4 regions of the Martinezella sp. CNPSo 3732 genome follow, and region 4 is predicted to be linked to each of the others. Evidence: predicted binding sites of a transcription regulator. Region 4 holds the regulator's gene; each other region holds the start of a gene.
The links. Region 4 encodes LexA, which represses DNA repair genes until DNA is damaged. Its sites were predicted from a motif close to TGTTCNNNNTGTGTTCNG; they were not measured.
Positions count from the first base shown of each region.

Region 1: a site for LexA is predicted at 1,290-1,307, ahead of recA (recombinase RecA). Genes of this name have one in related genera too.
Region 2: a site for LexA is predicted at 949-966, ahead of dinB (DNA polymerase IV). Genes of this name have one in related genera too.
Region 3: a site for LexA is predicted at 1,247-1,264, ahead of AC13RM_RS20605 (YifB family Mg chelatase-like AAA ATPase). Genes of this name have one in related genera too.

Region 1 is NZ_JBXSOO010000008.1:165,689-167,892, reverse strand. It holds gene recA (recombinase RecA) at 75-1,163, opposite strand; gene AC13RM_RS16350 (carbohydrate kinase family protein) at 1,403-2,204, shown strand, end outside.
Region 2 is NZ_JBXSOO010000033.1:16,903-19,106, reverse strand. It holds gene AC13RM_RS30220 (GNAT family N-acetyltransferase) at 1-276, shown strand, start outside; gene AC13RM_RS30215 (hypothetical protein) at 315-638, opposite strand; gene dinB (DNA polymerase IV) at 1,020-2,117, shown strand.
Region 3 is NZ_JBXSOO010000013.1:108,357-110,560, forward strand. It holds gene AC13RM_RS20605 (YifB family Mg chelatase-like AAA ATPase) at 1-1,156, opposite strand, end outside; gene gshB (glutathione synthase) at 1,347-2,204, opposite strand, start outside.
Region 4 is NZ_JBXSOO010000006.1:35,989-38,192, forward strand. It holds gene AC13RM_RS13730 (ComEC/Rec2 family competence protein) at 1-977, shown strand, start outside; gene lexA (transcriptional repressor LexA) at 958-1,680, opposite strand; gene AC13RM_RS13740 (VOC family protein) at 2,100-2,204, shown strand, end outside.

The sequences.
Region 1 (2,204 bases), on a different contig from region 4:
ACATCCCTTGGACAATACGGCCGGTTTCGATTTTTTAGCTTCAGTCTTAAGCCGGGAATTGCTCCTGAAAATCCTTATTCGCCGGAAGCATCGCCGTCGTCGCCGGAATCGGGACCGCCATTCTGCAGGAAGCGGTCGGCAATGAGGCCGGCATTCTGACGTAGCGACAGCTCGATCTCACGAGACAAATCCGGATTGTCGCGCAAGAAGATCTTCGCGTTCTCGCGGCCCTGACCGAGGCGCTGGCTGTTATAGGAGAACCAGGCACCGGACTTTTCGACGATGCCCGCCTTGACGCCGAGATCGACTAGCTCGCCGGTCTTGGAAACGCCTTCGCCATACATGATGTCGAATTCGACCTGCTTGAAGGGCGGCGCCATCTTGTTCTTGACGACCTTGACGCGCGTCTGGTTGCCGATCACCTCTTCGCGCTCCTTGACCGCGCCGATGCGGCGGATATCGAGGCGAACCGAGGCGTAGAATTTCAGCGCGTTACCGCCCGTCGTCGTTTCCGGCGAGCCGAACATGACGCCGATCTTCATGCGGATCTGGTTGATGAAGATCACCATGCAGTTGGACTTGGAGATCGAAGCCGTGAGCTTACGCAGTGCCTGGCTCATCAGGCGGGCCTGCAGGCCCGGCAGGCTGTCGCCCATTTCGCCTTCGATTTCGGCGCGCGGTGTCAGAGCCGCAACGGAGTCGACGACCAGAACGTCGATAGCGCCGGAGCGCACCAGCGTGTCGGTGATTTCGAGCGCCTGTTCGCCGGTATCGGGCTGCGAGATCAGAAGATTCTGCAGGTCGACGCCGAGCTTGCGGGCATAGACCGGATCGAGCGCATGTTCCGCGTCCACGAAGGCGCAGATGCCACCCTTCTTCTGGGCTTCTGCAATGGTCTGCAGCGCCAGGGTCGTCTTACCCGAGCTTTCCGGCCCGTAGATTTCGATGATGCGCCCCTTCGGCAAGCCGCCAATGCCGAGGGCAATATCGAGGCTCAGAGAGCCGGTGGAAACCGTTTCGATTTCGACCACGTTCTCGTTAGAGCCGAGCTTCATGATCGAGCCCTTGCCGAACGACCGCTCAATTTGAGAGAGTGCCGCTTCAAGTGCCTTGCTTTTATCCACCGATTTGTCCTCTACAAGCCGCAAAGAATTCTGAGACATTCGATCCACCTTTAGGTTATTGAAGCCGCTCTAGCAATGTCGCCGCTGATGAGAATTGTGTACTCGATTTGTTCTCATATCGCAAGAGCACAACAAGCGATTGAAAGAAAAAGGTAAAATGAATTCTGTTCTATTTTTGTTTTCTTCTTTCTTCCCAGGCACTTACATGCCCGAAACGGTGAATTGCGAGATGTTTGCGGCTCGCTCGATTCGCCTTTTAGGCTGCTGAGGATAACCCTATGGCGAAAAAGATTCTCGTTCTTGGTGGCGCCCATATCGATCGTCGCGGCCGCATCTTCGGCGACACGGTGTCCGGCGCCAGCAACCCCGGCGCATGGTTCGAGGAGCCTGGCGGCGGCGGCTTCAATGCGGCCCGAAATCTTGCCCGTCTGGGCTTTGACGTAAAGCTGATCTCGCCGCGCGGCGGCGATCCCTGCGGCGAGATGGTGGCCGAGGCCGCAAGCCACGCCGGCATTGACGACAAGCCCTTCGTCTTCCTCGATCGCAAAACGCCGAGCTATACGGCCATTCTTGAGAATGACGGCAATCTTGTCATCGCGCTCGCGGATATGGAGCTCTACAAACTCTTCGTTCCGCGACGCCTGGCGATTCGCGCCGTTCGCGATGCCTTCGATGAGACCGACCTCATTCTCTGCGACGCCAATCTGCCTGCCGAAACCTTAGGCGCGATTGCGGCAAGAGCTGCCCTATGCGGAAAACCGGTCGCCGCCATCGCCATCTCGCCGGCAAAGGTCGTGCGACTGAAGCCGAGCCTTGCCGGCATCGGTCACCTGTTCCTCAACGAAGCCGAAGCCACGGCGTTGACTGAAATCCGTCCGGAGGATCCGCGCGAATGGGTGAGTGCTTTGCGGGCGCTCGGCCTGCGCAACGGCGTGATCACCCGCGGGAAACGCCCCCTGATCGCATTCTCGCGTGATGCCATCGTCGGCCTGCAGCCGCCTATCGTCGAGGATGTCGCCGATGTCACCGGTGCGGGAGATTCGCTTGCGTCCGGCGTTCTGTCGGCGCTGATGGCCGGCT
Region 2 (2,204 bases), on a different contig from region 4:
CATCACGACCATGTCGGCCAGGGTGTCGGGAGCCTGCTGATGCGCGGACTGATCGACGCCTGCGCGGCGGCCGGCTTCCGGCAGATGATCGGCTATATCGACGCCGACAACGCGGCCTCTCTCGCCTTGCACGAGCGCTTCGGCTTCGTTCGCGTCGGCCTTCTGCCAGCCGTTGCCTATCGCTACGGCCGCTGGGCCGATACCGTGATGGTCCAGCGCTCGCTCGGTCCCGGCTCCACCACGCAGCCGCCTCCGCCGCCGCTCTCCACCCGCTGAATGAGAAGGGGTTATTGCCGGCCGACAAAGTTGCGGGCTTATATCGGCTGCTGCATTGGAGTCGGGATGAAGCCCAAAACGAAGTCTATGACCTTCGATGAGGACATTTCGCAGGGCTTGAGAGTGAGGCTCGCCCCGGAGAGCACATAGAGATTGAAACTGACGACATCGGTCCCGCCAAGCTCCTCGCCATAGAGCCAGATCCGTTTCCCGTCAGCCGATCGCCTGACCGTCACACCCCAGGGGCGATTTTGAAAACGTCCCTCCGAATAGCCGTCAGGCAGCTTCGCAAGCGCATGTTCGAAGTCCGACAATTCGGCGGGCAGCGGCTGCGGCGCGCCGTCCGTCATGGTGCCAGGCATTCGTCACATATGCCGCAGCCGTCCTCATCCATCTTCCGCGCCGATCGCTGCCTTCGGCAGCACAGACATGCGGTGCCATCCGCTCGGGATTCCTCGTCGCGCTCGGGCGGTAGTATTTCCATCAGCAGGTCGGAAAGCGGTTCAGTTGCGATTTGGCCCATCTTGAGGCTCCGTTTTGGGGGACGGACAAGAGATAAGAAGCCTCGAAGGCATCTCAAGGTGGTATTTGCGAATGACTGTCACAGAGAGATTCACTCGCGTCTCTCTGGCGCGCGACTGAGCCGGTTTGATATCGTCATCGAGGATGATATGTTCTGCATTTGTTTCAGCCCTTGCGTTAACAAGCCGCGCTGAACCTACTGTGTGATGACCGAGATCCCTATGAACGACACGAGCTCGAGCCCACTCCGAAAGATCATCCATGTGGATATGGATGCGTTCTATGCGTCGGTCGAACAACGAGACAATCCCGAGCTGCGCGGCAAGCCGCTTGCGGTCGGCGGGTCGGCGGCACGCGGCGTCGTGGCTGCCGCAAGCTACGAGGCCCGCGCTTTTGGGGTTCACTCGGCGATGCCTTCGGTCACGGCAAAACGCAAATGTCCGAATCTGATTTTCGTGCCGCCGCGCTTCGATGTCTACAGGGCAGTGTCGCAGCAGATCCGCGAGATCTTCGCCGAATATACTTCGATGATCGAGCCGCTGTCGCTCGACGAGGCCTATCTCGACGTCACCCAGAACAACAAGGGCATGGAAATCGCCACCGAGATCGCGCTGGAGATCCGGACCAAGATCAAGCAGGTCACAGGGCTCAACGCTTCGGCCGGCATTTCCTACAACAAGTTTCTTGCCAAGATGGCAAGCGACCTCAACAAGCCGAACGGCCAGGCCGTCATTACGCCGAAGAATGGGCCGGCCTTCGTCGAAACGCTTCCCGTCAAGAAGTTCCACGGCGTCGGGCCGGCGACCGCCGAGCGCATGCACAAATACGGGATCGAAACCGGGCTGGATCTGAAATCGAAATCCCTCGCCTTCCTGCAGGAGCATTTCGGAAAGGCAGGCCCCTATTTCTACGGCATTGCCCGCGGCATCGACGAACGCCAGGTGAAGCCCGACCGTATCCGCAAATCCATTGGCGCAGAGGATACGTTCGCTGAGGATATCGACGATCTCGAGCTGGCGAGGGCGGAGCTGCGACCCTTGGCGCAGAAGGTCTGGCGCTACTGCGAAACAGGCGGTTTCAGCGCCAAGACGGTGACCGTGAAGATCAAATATTCGGACTTCACCCAGGCGACACGCAGCCGGACAGGCTCCTTGCCGGTCGCGGACGTTGGCGCTGTTCTTGAGACAGCGTCGGCGCTTCTGGCAACCGTCCATCCGTTTGCGCGGCCAATCCGGCTGCTCGGCATCACGCTTTCGTCTTTGACGAACGAAGAGGCCGGCGATGGGAGCTTACAGCCCCAACTCGATCTCGGCATCTGAGGGATGCTGATCCTCAGCGGTCACAATGGCGGTCTAATCTTTCCGCCCAAAGCAACGGAAACGGACAACTGCGGCCATCAAAGCGAA
Region 3 (2,204 bases), on a different contig from region 4:
CGATGCGGATATCGATGCGATCGAGCAGTGGACCGGAAATGCGCCCCTGATAATCGGATGCGCAACGTGGTCCACGGGCGCAGGTGTGGCCCGGTTCACCGGCCATGCCACAACGACACGGGTTCATTGCCGCGACAAGCTGGATGCCAGCCGGATAGGAGACACGGTGGTTTGCTCTCGCAATGACGCACTCCCCGGTTTCGAGCGGCTGGCGCAACGCATCGAGCGCCTGCGGCGAAAATTCCGGCAGTTCGTCGAGGAAGAGAATGCCGTGATGGGCGAGCGAGACTTCGCCGGGCCTGGCGCGCATGCCGCCGCCGACGAGTGCTGCCATCGTGGCGGAGTGATGCGGCGCGCGATAGGGGCGACGATCGGAGAGCTTGCCGCCGGAAAGCTGGCCAGCGATCGAATGGATCATCGACACCTCCAGCAACTCGTTCGTCGACAAGGGCGGCAGGATCGACGGCAGGCGCGAGGCGAGCATGGATTTGCCGGAACCCGGCGGTCCGACAAACAACAGATTATGGCCGCCGGCCGCCGCCACTTCCAGGGCGCGCTTGGCACTTTCTTGCCCCTTGATATCGGCAAGGTCGGGTAGATTGGCGGCATTGGCACGGACTGACGGTTCCGGTCGCGACAGGACCTGCGTGCCGCGGAAATGATTGGCGAGCGCGATCAGGCTGCGTGGCGCCAGAATATCGATCTCCTTGCCGGCCCAGGCGGCTTCCGGCCCGCTTTCGGCCGGGCAGATCAGCCCCTTGCCCATGGCATTGGCGGCGATCGCCGCCGGAAGCGCGCCGGCAACGGGCGCGATCGTGCCGTCGAGATTGAGTTCACCGATGACAGTGTAAGACGACAGGGCATCCGCGGGGATCGCGCCAAGCGCCGCCATCAGACCGAGCGCGATCGCGAGATCGAAGTGACTGCCCTCCTTGGGCAGATCCGCCGGCGCGAGATTGACCGTGACCTTCTTTGGCGGCAGGGCGAGACCAGAGGCGTGCAATGCCGCTTGAACCCGCTCCCGACTCTCGGCCACGGCCTTGTCCGGCAGGCCGACGATGTGCATCAGCACCTTGCCCGGCGCGATCATCACCTGCACTTCGACGGGTACGCCCTCAATGCCCTGAAACGCAACCGTACTGACGCGCGCTACCATGCTTATCCCCTGTCGCCAAACCCGTTTGCCGTTATGTGCCCCGATCAGCAAACTTCGGGTTGCAATCTGGCACAAGACAAGGAATGAAACAAGAACAATAAACGAACAAAATTTCACCCCGCATATCGAAATCAACGACATACGGGAGATGAATAGATCGTTCAGCTGAAAGCGTGGCGGGAACTGTTGATCAGGCTCGCTTGGCTTCGATCGCATCCCAGAGCAGGCTGGCGATATCGGCGCCACCGAAGCGCTTGACTTCGCGGATGCCGGTCGGCGATGTCACGTTGATCTCGGTCATATAGTCGCCGATGACATCGATGCCGACGAGCAGGAAGCCGCGTTCCTTCAGCGCCGGTCCGATGCGGGCGCAGATTTCCTTTTCGCGCGCCGTCAGCTCGGTGGCTTCGGCACGGCCGCCGACATGCATGTTGGAGCGGGCGTCATGCTCAGCGGGCACGCGGTTGATCGCGCCGACTGCCTCGCCATCGACAAGGATGATGCGCTTGTCGCCCTTGCGCACGTCGGGCAGATATTGCTGGGCGATGAAGGGTTCGCGGAAGAGCTGACCGAACATTTCGAGGAGAGACGAGAGATTGCGGTCGTCACGTGTCGAGTGGAAGACGCCGGCGCCGCCATTGCCGTAAAGCGGCTTCAGGATGATGTCGCCCATCTCATCGCGGAAACGACGGATTTCAGCCGGATCGCGGGTGATCAGCGTCTTCGGCATGAGATCGGCGAATTCGGTGACGAAGATCTTTTCCGGCGAATTGCGCACCCAGGCCGGATCGTTGACGACGAGCGTCTTCGGGTGGATGCGCTCGAGCAGATGCGTCGAGGTAATATAGGCCATGTCGAAGGGCGGGTCCTGGCGCAGCAGCACCACGTCCATGGTCGAGAGATCGACGCGCTCCGGCTCGCCGAGCTCGAAGTGATCGCCTTTGACGTCGCGCAGGATCATCGGCTCGACGGAGGCATAGACCTTGCCATCGCGCATGCTCAGCCGCTCCGGCGTATAGTGGAAAAGCTTGTAGCCGCGGTTCTGCGC
Region 4 (2,204 bases):
ATGGACTTGCTGCCAACCTAGCGGCCATGCCCGTCGTCTCTTTCATCGTCATGCCCTTCGGTATGATGGCGATGCTGCTGATGCCTTTCGGAATCGATGGACCGTTCTGGAAAGTCACCGGTGAGGGATTGGAGCTTGTGATCGTCATCGCGAAAACGGTGGCGGGGTGGGGAGGCGATATTACCTTCGGACGCCAGCCCGGCTGGCTGATGCCCACTTTCATCGCTGGCTTCCTGATCATGAGCATGCTGCGGACCCGGCTTCGCCATCTGGGCCTGTTGCTGCTGCTGTCATCTGTCGGCGTGGCCGCGTTCGGCTCCGGCGTACCGAAGCCGGATCTGATGATCTCGGAAGATGGCATTCTCGTTGCCCTGCGCCAGGACGATATCCTCGCCACCAATCGCGAGAGACCGCAGGCCTTCATCTTCGAGCAATGGCAGAAAGCGCTCGTCGCGGCCGAACATCAACCGCCGACCATGCTTGCGGCCGACAACCGGCTTCCGCAGATCAGCAAGACGGATCGGCATAGACGACTAAGTAACGAAGAGCAGAAGGCGGTCCGCACCGCAATGGCGGAAGCCCTGGATCGCACCATGCAGGGAAGCTTTGCCTGCCAGAAGGGAGCATGGTGCGTAGCCATGCTAGAAAACGGCTCGATATTGGTAACCATCGAAAATGCAGCTTACTTGTCCCCGGCTTGCGACACGGGGAATTTTGTCGTGACGCCAATCCGGCTGCGGCTGGACCATTGCCGTTCCGGAGCAATGCTCATAACCGGTGCGACATTGCGTAAAACCGGCTCCATCGAAATGATACTTACCGCAGACAAGCCCATTATCTCAGCCGCATTCGAGAACCCGCAACGTCCATGGACCAGGCATCGAATTTATAATTGGCGCACTGGCACATTCGACGCGCCAATTGCGCCAGCGTCACCCGTCGTCGACAATTCACCGGTCAGTGATAGCGACGAATAAGGCCCACGAGCTTGCCCTGAACTTTGACCCGGTCCGGCCCAAAGATGCGGGTTTCATAGGCCGGGTTTGCGGCTTCGAGCGCGATGGAGGCACCCTTGCGGCGGAAGCGCTTCAGTGTCGCTTCTTCATCGTCGACGAGTGCAACGACGATATCGCCGGGATTGGCCGTCGTCGAATTGCGGATAATGACCGTATCGCCGTCGAAAATTCCGGCGTCGATCATCGAATCCCCGCGAACTTCAAGCGCATAATGTTCGCCAGATCCGAGCATGTCGGCGGGAACGGTAATGTCGTGCGTATTGTTCTGGATGGCCGAGATCGGAACGCCGGCTGCGATGCGGCCCATCACGGGCACAGACGCCGAGCCGTTGTGATCGTCATTAGCCACTTTCGACGGAGCGGGCGGGGCAACGGGCTGCGGCTTGCCGAGGCTACCCTCGATGACGCTCGGTGAAAAGCCGCGACGCGGCTGAAGGCTGGGATTATAGGCATCCGGGAGCTTGATGACTTCAAGGGCCCTAGCCCGGTTCGGTAGCCGGCGGATAAAGCCGCGCTCCTCCAGCGCCGTGATCAGACGATGGATACCGGATTTGGATGCCAAATCCAGTGCATCCTTCATCTCGTCGAAAGATGGCGGCACACCGGATTCCTTCATGCGTTCGTGAATGAAGAGAAGCAGTTCCTGCTGCTTGCGCGTCAACATCGTCTTGGAACCCCAGAATCAAGAAAAGCTGTGAAACAAATCCAGAACGGACACTATATGTTCCATATGTGTTCCGCAAGTGCTTAAATTTCGGTAAAGCCTTGTGAGGTCAGTTAAATAATTACCATTTGCGAATGGATCGGCTCGGAACATCGGGGCGCCGTATCTGCGTTAATCCACAGAAAAATAAGGGAAATGCCGCTCTACTCGCTTCCGCGACTTTGTCGTTCAGCCCATGCGCCGAGCATTTGGACGAACGTGCCGCGCGACTGCATGAGCCGGCCATGGCAGAGAATCAGCAATCACGTTTGCGAGATTGCCTTCTATCCATGTCGTGTGCTCCGGGTGTTCCATGCTTCCATCTTGAATTGCGCGGGCGATGGGCGCAAATCTGCTTCCGCAAGCAAACAGGAGAAGCCATGATTTCGTCTCCGCATCCGCTGGATCATCTCGTGCTGCCGACCGTCAACATCGCTCTGGCACGCGAACGCCTCGGCAAGCTCGGTTTCACGGTAGCTCCGGAT